2 regions of the Lysinibacillus sp. UBA5994 genome follow, and region 2 is predicted to be linked to the other one. Evidence: riboswitches for the same ligand, from Rfam matches in the RefSeq annotation. Region 2 holds a riboswitch; the other holds the start of a gene.
The links. A riboswitch is a leader RNA that binds a small molecule or an ion and turns the genes downstream of it on or off. The one in region 2 is predicted to bind cobalamin.
Positions count from the first base shown of each region.

Region 1: another riboswitch for cobalamin. It lies ahead of B3D98_RS16965 (energy-coupling factor ABC transporter permease); the one in region 2 lies ahead of B3D98_RS02205 (ABC transporter substrate-binding protein).

Region 1 is NZ_DJAU01000056.1:143,447-148,839, reverse strand. Features, by position in the region: gene B3D98_RS16980 (sirohydrochlorin chelatase) at 1-753, opposite strand, end outside; gene cobJ (precorrin-3B C(17)-methyltransferase) at 768-2,435, opposite strand; gene B3D98_RS16970 ((2Fe-2S) ferredoxin domain-containing protein) at 2,440-2,811, opposite strand; cobalamin riboswitch at 2,958-3,139, opposite strand; cobalamin riboswitch at 3,391-3,575, shown strand; gene B3D98_RS16965 (energy-coupling factor ABC transporter permease) at 3,725-4,471, shown strand; gene B3D98_RS16960 (energy-coupling factor ABC transporter substrate-binding protein) at 4,475-4,747, shown strand; gene cbiQ (cobalt ECF transporter T component CbiQ) at 4,753-5,393, shown strand, end outside.
Region 2 is NZ_DJAU01000007.1:12,748-18,140, reverse strand. Features, by position in the region: gene B3D98_RS02215 (class I adenylate-forming enzyme family protein) at 1-516, shown strand, start outside; gene B3D98_RS02210 (acyl-CoA dehydrogenase family protein) at 518-2,185, shown strand; cobalamin riboswitch at 2,243-2,425, shown strand; gene B3D98_RS02205 (ABC transporter substrate-binding protein) at 2,562-3,530, shown strand; gene B3D98_RS02200 (FecCD family ABC transporter permease) at 3,527-4,528, shown strand; gene B3D98_RS02195 (adenosylcobinamide amidohydrolase) at 4,525-5,393, shown strand, end outside.

The sequences.
Region 1 (5,393 bases), on a different contig from region 2:
TGTACCGTTGATTGCCTGTTCAATACGCTCTAATAAAACATTTTGTAACCGTTCATGGTAGCCAAAATAGTTAGCAATTTGAATATCACAATCTGGATAAAGTTCATTAAACTTCTCACACATGCCATGCATGCGTTCCATCAAAATGCCTGTGAATAAAAAGTATGGTAACATGATGATTTTTTTTGCACCTAGTTTGACACAACGTTCAATTCCTTCTTCAACTCGTGGATCTGTGACACCCATAAAAGCACTTTCTACGTATTTCACAGGTAGTTTTTCCCATAAAAGTCGCGTAATTTTATAAAAATCACCATTAGCAGATGGATCACTGCCACCTCGTGCAATCAATAAAATCGCTGTGTCTTCCTGCTCTTGTTCTGAATTAAAGCCAATTTCAGCTAGGCGATCTTGTAAAATGGCAAAGATTTCATCATGGATACCAATTGTTTGACCATATGTGAAGGTAATCGCTGGATAATGCTCACGCGCATGCTCGATTTCCGCTGGAATATGCAGCTTTGAATGGCCTGCATGCAGTAAAATGATTGGAATTACATGTACCTCTGTAGCTCCCTTTTTCACACAGTTTGTAATACCTTCTTCGATGTTAGGTGAAGCAAATTCAAGGAAACAAGTTTCCACTAAAAATTGTTCATCAATACGCGGTGTCATTTGTTCGATAAATGTACGAACCTCATCATTTCCTGCTGCTAAACGGCTCCCATGGCCGACAAATAAAATAGCTTTCATCTCTCTACTCCTTACTAGTCGCCGCACGGAGCTGGCTCTACTTTTATTTTGGAAGACATATCTTGATACGTAAAATGCAGTATCTTTTTCACACGTTTAAAATATTTAAACAAGCGTTCATTTGGATGAGCATTTGCTTTATATTCTTCAATAATATCTGTAATGAGTGGAATCAGTTGCTCAGGCTCCAGCCCTTCTACAACAGGCTGTGCTGCGTGTGCTGTACGACCGACTGGTTTTGCTCCAATAAAGACATCGAATTTACTTTTGCGGTAGACGATGCCAATATCATCAAATACAGCCCGATAACAGGCCATACCACAGCCATTAAAGCCAATATTTAATGTCTTCGGTAAGGACATACCGCCTAGTTTTTCTTGTATTTCCTCTGCATATGGTATTGAATCAGCCTTTTCACCGTAGCAAAAATCACAAGCCTTCAGTGATAACACATCACCAATCGGGGCTAATAAAAACCCTACTTCCTGTAATTTCTCTGTGATCTGTTCAGGGGCAGTCGTTGGTATTTTCAAATGAATTTGATGATCTGGTGTGTATTCCATCGTCCCCTCATCCCCAACGACCTCCGCTAACGTCATCATTTGCTGGGGAGTAAAAAACTTATTGGCTACACCAGGACTTACTGCTAATTCAAAAATAGATTCTATTTTTTGCTGTACAAGCTTCGGTGTTACTTTGACTGCGCTTGTCCCTTTTACCATTGCAAGTGCCGCTGTAGCCATTTCAAGAGCTGTTTTTTTAGGCTTTGGCGTAGCGGCAATACTGGGTTTATTAAAGCGCCCTGCATTAGGGTCAGCCGTAAAGTCATTTCGCGCTGTTCCCGTCTCTTGGTTCATTGCCCAAGGTTCATTTTCTTCGCGTAAACGTTGATGTGGACGTAATGGCTGTTTCTCTTCACCCAGGGTATATTTACGTTGGTAACCGCGGGGCGTAATCATCTTATTGTCATAGAAAAATGTTGACGAATTCCCGATAATGACAGTTGTCAACATACCAATATCATGTTCTAGCATTTCTGCTAGTGTTGTCATGGTCACTTCTTGACGCTCTCGATAGGCACTTTTCACAAGCCCTACTGGTGTGTCTGGCGAACGATATTCTAAGAGTATTCGTTGAGCCTCGACAATTTGTCTTGTTCGACGTCCACTTTTAGGATTGTATAAAGCAATGACAAAGTCCGCCATTGCAGCTGCCTCGACACGCTTTGCAATTAAATTCCAAGGTGTTAGATGGTCACTCAAACTGATTGTACAAGCATCGTGCATAATAGGTGCACCAAGTATGCTAGCGCATGAATTAATCGCAGAAATCCCAGGAACAATTTCAACTTCAATTCCTGTTGCTTCTGTCCAGCCTAGCTCAATTAACACCTCATAGACTAATCCTGCCATGCCATAGACGCCTGCATCACCACTCGAAATTACTGAGACGATGCTCCCTGCTTCAGCTTGACGAACGGCTTCCTGTGCACGCGACACTTCTTCTGTCATGCCTGTACTAACAATCGATTTTGCACTTACTAAATCTTGAATCAGCTCTACATAGGTTTTATAGCCTATAATCATATCACTTTGTTGTAAAGCCTCTACTGCACGTGTCGTAATATGCTTAAAATCTCCAGGTCCAAAGCCTACTACGAAAATTTTTCCTTTTTGCGCCATGTTGTTACCCCTCTTTCACCTTTTCGATCCCTTTAATGGCAGTTGTTTGAGCAGTACGCTGTAATGTACCTTCACGAAGTGTAAAGACATGTTCGTTGTATAAGGATTCATGATGTAAATCTTGTACTAGTGTTCTAGCATGCTCTGTTGATGGCACACGATACCAGTTTCCTTGAGGATAAGCGATTACCACACAAGCATCCTTGCAGCGTCCATTACAGCGCGTTCTTGTCGTATGTATTTCCTGATCGAGTGCTTGCCGCTGTATCTCATCTCGAATGGCTAAGGTAATTTCCTCCCCATCCTTTTTCATGCAGCTACTGCCATTGCAAATAAAGAGATGTGTTTTCATCCCCTCTAAATTCCAAGTTGTCATCTTCTGTCTCCCCTCATTTGCTTTTTGGAAAAAGAAAAACCTTTACTCTATAACGAAGAGTAAAGGTTTTGTAGAAGCCAAATAAAAACGAATAGAATGAAATACAGGTACCCGCTTTCGCTTCAACTTCTCCCTCCGAAAAGTTTGCATGCACAATCAAATAAGCAGGTTTCCTGACTTAAGCTTCATTTTACTGTCGCACCTTCCCAAGTTTGCACCAGTGGCTTTGCGATTTCATCAGCTATTACAGTAGCGGGGGCTGTATTGGATTTTCACCAATTTCCCTATTATCTCGAGCTATTCGAGCACTTATTGACGTTTTATATGAAATTTTTAGTAGAATTTTAAATAGAAAACTGTCTTTATCATATCTTATTATTTTAAAATTTCAATATTTCTTTAAAAATTTATGACAAATTTATCAATTTTGAATGGAACTAGGTATGAAATTTATACAATCTATATAATTTGCGCACAAAATTTTATCAGAATATTCACCGTTGACCTTTAATTTAAAAAATTTCATAAAAGGTATAGCATATTTATGGAAATTCATGTTACACTTTGTCGTGAAATCTCACAATTTGAATGTTTTTCGGTGCAAAGTGCTTGTCATTTTGCTTAAAAGGGAAGCCGGTTTGAGTCCGGCGCGGTCCCGCCACTGTAATAGGGAGCTTTATAGAATATGTCACTGTCCAACGGATGGGAAGACCTATAAAGCATTGAACTAGAGCCAGGAGACCTGCCGAAAAATAAGTGATCGTTTCAACCTACGAGGATAGGTGTGCGGCTTAGCAGATGAGACTGTTATTTGCTTTTTTAGCTATGCACTTTTCCACCTAAGGAGAAGTGCTTTTTTTAATTACGCACGCAATATTCTAAAAATCTATTAATTAGTTAGGAGGAAAGCTTTTTGAAATTATCATGGTGGAAACTTAGTTATTTTTTACTGGCCTTTTTAATCGTGCCAAAACGTGCCTTTGCCATGCATATCATGGAAGGTTTTTTACCAATCGAATGGGCTATTTTTTGGTGGGTGATCTCTATCCCATTTATCATTCTAGGATTGCGTTCTATTCGAAAAACCATTGATGAAAATCCTGAAACCAAAATGCTTTTGGGGCTTTCAGGAGCCTTTGCCTTTGTGCTATCCGCCCTAAAAATCCCTTCAGTTACAGGTAGTTGCTCTCACCCAACTGGTGTAGGACTTGGGACAGTACTCTTTGGCCCTCTAGCAATGAGTGTAATTGGAACAATCGTTTTATTATTTCAATCTTTATTATTAGCTCATGGAGGAATTACAACTTTAGGGGCTAATGCCTTTTCTATGGCTATTGTTGGTCCTTTTATTGCTTACTTTGTCTTTAAAGGGGCTCAAAAAGTAGGGTTGTCATTTTCACTAGCCATATTCTTTGCAGCTATGCTTGGTGATTTAGGTACATACATTGTGACTTCTGTACAACTAGCACTAGCCTTTCCTTCAGAGGTTGGAGGCTTTATGGCATCCTTTACAAAGTTTGCAGGTATTTTTGCCTTAACTCAAATTCCTTTAGCAGTGAGTGAAGGAATTTTAACGGTCATTGTGATGAATTTCTTGAAAAAATACAATGTTAGCGAATTAAAAACGTTACGTGTTTTCTCAACAAAGGAGGCACATTAACAAATGAAAAAAAATTTATTGTTATTAGCAATTGTTGTGTTGTTAGCCATCATTCCCTTATTCATACAAAAAGGTGCTGAATTTGGTGGTGCTGATGGAGAAGCAGAAGCAGCTATTGGTGAAATTAATGCGGAATATGAACCATGGTTTGAAAGTCTATGGGAGCCACCAAGTGGTGAAATCGAAAGCTTATTATTCGTGCTACAGGCAGCTATAGGAGCTGGCTTTATTGGCTACTTCATCGGCTATATGCGTGGCAAACACAAAGAAGGTTAACCATTATGTTACTCATTGATAAGTATGCCTATCTGAATAAGCTAGCGTCCGTTCATCCGCTAGAAAAAATGATATTTTCACTTGGACTACTTCTCATAACGCTCATCATGAGAGATGAACGACTTTCACTCATTACATTTTTTGTAATGAGTGCTTTTATCATTTTAGGTGCAAAAATTCCGCTTGCATACTACGGCAAATTATTATTGCTACCTAGCTTTTTCTTATTAACAAGTCTCGTATCTATTTTACTTTCCTTTACATCATCAACGAATACACTCCCTGCCCATATTTGGTCGTTTACATTTAGGAATTGGACTGTCTTTATTGGGAATGCAAGTGTGTTAGCAGCGCAACAGCTGTTCTTTATTGTCCTTGGTAGCATTAGTTGTTTATACTTTTTAATTCTAACCACTTCCGTACAAGGAATATGTTATGTGCTACGACAATGGCGACTCCCCTCTTTATTAGTGGAGCTCGTCGAACTAATCTATCGTTTTATTTTTATGTTTTTAGAAAGCATGCAAAATATACATCTCGCCCAGCAAGCACGTCTTGGCTATCATTCACCGATGCAATGGCTACGCTCTGTCTCCATGCTTATTGTGGCATTATTTGTGGAAATGTTTCAGCGTAGCCGAGAGCT
Region 2 (5,393 bases):
CCACTTGGTACAGAGTTGCGTATTGTGAATGACAGTGGAGAAGATGTAAATGTAGGCGAAGTAGGGGAAATTGTCTTGTTGGGTGAGGGCAACATGCTTGGCTACTATAAGGATGAAGTAGCTACTAATGAAGCCTTTATTGATGGTTGGTTAAAAACAGGAGATCTAGCTCGCAAGGATGAAGATGGTTTTATTTGGATCGTAGATCGTAAAAAGGATGTCATTATTTCGGGAGGTGTCAACATTTATCCGAAAGAAATTGAAGATTGTTTATTGAGCTTTGAAGGTATATTCGAGGTTGCGGTAATTGGTGTACCACATCCGCAATGGGGGGAAACTGTAAAGGCGGTGTATTCTGCTAAACAAGACATCCATGAGGAATCTTTGAAAGCTTATTTAGAGGAGCATCTTGCAAAGTTTAAAATACCACGTATTTTTGAAAAAGTAGAAGCGCTACCACGCAATGCATCAGGCAAAATATTAAAACAAAATTTAAAGGGGCAAGAGGTGAGATAGCATGAAAGTATTACAACAAGAAGCAATGCGTACTACGAACTTTTTTACTGAAGATGACACGCTTCAAAAAATAGTAGAAATGATGTTAGATAAAGAGTTTTTATCCTATGCCCAACGAGAGTTAACAGATTTTGGTGAGCTATGTGCAGGTGATATTGATACGAGGGCAAAGCATACAGATCGACAGGGTGAGCCTCGCCTTCAAAGATATGATGCCTATGGTGAAGAGATATCGGAGGTTTGGGTTAATGATGGCTATAAAAAAACGATTGAAGAGACATATAATACTGGGATTGTAGGCTATGTACACAAGCATATTCCGCAGCTAGGACACAAGGGGAATTATGTTTATAGCTTTGCACAAGGTTATTTGCTATCACATGCAGAGCCCGGTTTTTATTGTCCGGTAACATTGACAATGGCAACTGCCTATCTATTAGATCATTATGCAGATGAAGAGGTAAAGCAGCGTTTTTTACCACATGTGTGTGCAACAGGTGACACAGATTTATATGAAGGTGCGACCTTTTTAACAGAACGTCAAGGGGGCTCTGACGTAGGTGCAAATGTGGTGGAGGCGAGAATGGATGGCACTGCTTATCGTCTATATGGTGAAAAATATTTTGCATCAAATGCGGGCATGTGTGGTGTAGCGATGGTATTGGCACGTCTAGAAGGTGCGCCAGCAGGTTCCAAAGGCTTAACATTGTTTGCAGTTCCTTGGCGCAAAGAAGATGGAACAACAAATCATCTACGTATTCGCCGACTGAAAGATAAGCTAGGCGTTCGGGCAGTTCCCTCTGGTGAGGTAGAATTTGATGGTACACTTGCCTATGTTGTAGGGGAGCAAAATAAAGGGATTTATTATATGCTAGAAGCACTAAATCTCTCTAGAATTTGTAATGCAGTCGCTTCAATTGGTATTATGCGTCGCGGCTTCTTAGAGGCAAAACATTATGTAAGCAATCGACATGCATTTGGCAAGCCCTTAACACAGTACCCTATGATTCAGGATACTTTAGGGAAATTTGCAGCTAAGTTGCACGTGGAAGTAGCGACAGTTTTTGACCTTATCCAATTATACGATAAAGTGACAAGTGGACAGGGAACTCAGCAAGATCTTATTATGAATCGTTTATATATTGCCATTATGAAAAAGGAAACAGCAGAGCAAGCTGTTCATTATGCTAGTGAGGCAATTGAATTACACGGAGGTAATGGCTATATAGAAGACTTTGTAACGCCCCGCTTATTAAGAGACGCCCAAGTGTTAACGGTGTGGGAAGGGACGGCTAATATTTTGGCCTTAGAACTCATTCGTTTAGTAGATAAGTTTCATGCTCATGAACTGTTTGTACAGGAGATGGAGGAACGATTAGACAAATTAGCTGACAGCTCACTAGTACAAATCGTTAAAGAACAATTGGCGAATATGTCTGTGAAACTGCAAATTTTTAGCGCTTTAGACGAGGCAACGAAAACTTTTGAAGCTAAAGGTATGGCGGAAAAAATGGCTCACCTTTATGAAAGTGTCATAGCGGTTGAGTGGGCACATAAATTTGGTGGGAAATATGAAAAACTAGCAGACGTTTATTTAGAACAGACATGGTCATTAAGAGAAATGGGTGCTCAAATGAAAACAGTCCAATACTTTTCTGAAATTGTATAATGGCCGGGGAGTCGTCTTGAATGGAGGCGACTTTTTTCATTTTCATGTATAATGAAATCAACTGAATATTATAAAGGTTCTTTACTTAAGTAAAGTGAAAAGGGAAATCGGTGTAATTCCGATGCGGTCCCGCCACTGTAAGTGTGAGTTTTTTCAAATGATGCCACTGAAGATTTCGGGAAGGCTTGAAAAATCGCAAGTAGCACTAGCCAGGAGACCTGCCTTTATAACGACATGACAACCTACGAGGATAGGGTGGTGGATTTTGTATCAGTTTTTTGGTGCGATTTTGCCCCCTCATCGATCAAAGATGAGGGGTTTTATTTTGATGTAGAGTAAAGCGAAATGTCGCACGGATCAACGAAGGAGGATTCACATGAAGAAATTTTGGAAAATAGGATTATCAGCATTTTTAGCAGTAGGCTTGCTAGCTGCTTGTGGGCAGGAAGCAAAAGATAACAAACCATCTAACGAGCAGCAAACACAGCAAGAAACAGCACAGGTGGATGAAGCAACATTCCCAATGACGATAACAGATGCCCTTGGTAAGGACATTACACTTGAAGCACCTCCTGAGAAAATTGTTTCACTCATTCCGAGTAATACTGAAATCCTTTTTGGACTAGGTTTAAATGATGAAATAGTTGGTGTTACGGACAACGACGATTATCCGCCAGAGGCAGCTGAGAAGGATAAGGTTGGGGGTATGGAATACGATATTGAAAAAATTATTGCCTTAAAACCAGATATCGTTTTTTCACACGAATCTAGCATGTCTCTTTCAGAAGAGGCTATTGCACAGCTTGAATCAGCAGGTTTGAAAGTATTTGTTGTAAAAAATGCACAAGACTTTAATGAAACATATACAACAATTGAGCAACTTGGACGTGCTACAGGGAAATTACCAGAGGCAGAAAAAATTGTCGCTAATATGAAGGCAAAAGTAGAAGAAGTTTTGTCTAAAGTCAAGGATGTTGAACCCAAAAAAGTGTTAGTTGAAGCATCAGATGAGCCAGATATTTATACAGCTGGCAATGGTACATTTATGAACGCGATGCTTGAAATGATCAATGCAGACAATGTAGCTGTAGATGGCGATAATTGGTATAAAATTGATGCAGAACAAATTATCGCAAAAAATCCAGATGTCATCGTGGTGACATATCATTATGTACCAGATATTTTAACGAAAATACCAAAACGTGCAGGCTTTGATACGATTAATGCCGTAAAAAATAATGCGATTGTGCAGGTAGATGAAAGTACGACAAGTCGTCAAGGGCCACGTTTAGCTGAAGGTCTAGAAGAATTAGCAAAAGCAATCTATCCTGAGGTATTTAAGTGAAAAAAATAGCACTAGCCTATACATTAACATGTACGCTTCTTCTTATTAGCATCTGGTGTGGCGTAGCGATAGGCTCGGTTCATATTCCATTAGAAGTATTGTGGAATAAGGCGGTTGATGAAACAGCCGCCAATATCTTTTGGAAAATTCGTTTACCTCGTGTGTTATTAGCGGGACTAGTAGGCGCATCTCTAGCTATTGCTGGAGCAGCTTTCCAAGGTTTATTAAAAAATCCATTAGCAGATCCATATACACTAGGGGTTTCATCAGGGGCTTCTGTTGGTGCTGTTTTAACGATCTTTTTTAGTATTTCTATACCTGTTGTCGGTTTGTATGCGCTGCCAATCTTCAGTATGATTGGTGCTATCATTACGATGGTAGTTGTTATGAGCTTTGCTAGACTCGTAGACCGCTCATTAAAAATGGAAACGTTGATATTAACAGGTGTTATTTTTAGTTCATTTTTAGGTTCCCTCATTTCATTAATGATTGCCTTATCTGGTGAAGAATTACGTCAGGTAATAGGCTGGCTACTTGGTTCTGTTTCGATGCGTGGTTGGCCATATGTCCAAATGATCATTCCATTTGTGATTGTAGGTTCAATAATGCTATGGACACAAAGACGAGAATTAAATGTCTTGTTGTATGGTGAAGAGCGAGCAAAACATTTAGGTGTTAATGTAAAGCGCAGTAAATATTTGATATTAACAGGTGGCTCTATGCTAACTGGAGCAGCTGTAGCAGTTTCTGGCACAATTGGCTTTGTAGGATTAGTAGTGCCGCATATGACAAGGATGATTTGGGGTTCTGATCATCGCCACTTATTACCATTATCTTTTTTCAATGGTGCAACATTACTCATTATTTGCGACTTAGTAGCACGAACAATCATTGTGCCAAGAGAGCTACCAATTGGTGTTATTACGGCATTTATTGGAGCACCTGTTTTCTCCTATATTTTTTATAAGCAGCGAAGAAGCAAGGGGGTACGGGCATGATTGTTGTTGAACATCTATCAGGTGGCTATGAAGATGTACCAATCGTCAGGGACATTAGTTTTACTGTTGAAAAAGGAAAAATTCTTGGCATTCTAGGGCCGAATGGTAGCGGGAAATCCACATTATTAAAAGTAATGAGTGGTATTTTACCAGCTACTGCTGGAACCGTTTCGATTGATGGACAAAATATTCTTTCTTATAATGCTCGTGCTTTGGCGAAAAAAATGGCTGTATTACCACAGCTTCATGCAAATGCTTTCTCGAACAGTGTGAGAGAGGCAGTTTCACTGGGGCGCTACCCGCATCAAACAGGCTTTTTCTCGAGTTGGTCTGCACAAGATGAGAAGGCAGTTCAACATGCAATGCTTCAAACAGGTGTAAAGCGATATGAGCATACACCGATGGAATTTTTATCTGGCGGTGAACAACAAAGAGTTTTTGTTGCACAGGCATTAGCTCAAACAGCTGAAATCTTACTGCTGGATGAACCAACGAATCATCTTGATATTGCACACCAACGTCAAATTTTAGATATGGTGCGGAAGGAAGCCATGGAGTGTGGTTTAACAGTCGTTATGGTACTACACGATATGAATTTAGCCTCTCTTTATTGTGATGAATTATTGCTGATGGAAAGCGGACAAATGAGAGCACTTGGTGCACCACATGAAGTATTAATTGCCTCCCAAATTGAAGAAGTTTATCAAGCACGGGTGACTACATATGCTCACCCTGAAATACCAAAACCTCAAATTACAATGATGCCCGCAGCTACAGACTATCAGCAGCGAGCTGTCATCAAAAAAGAGCACTTTACGATAACTGAACAATATATCCAACTTCAATCAGAGCTTCCTCTGAAGAC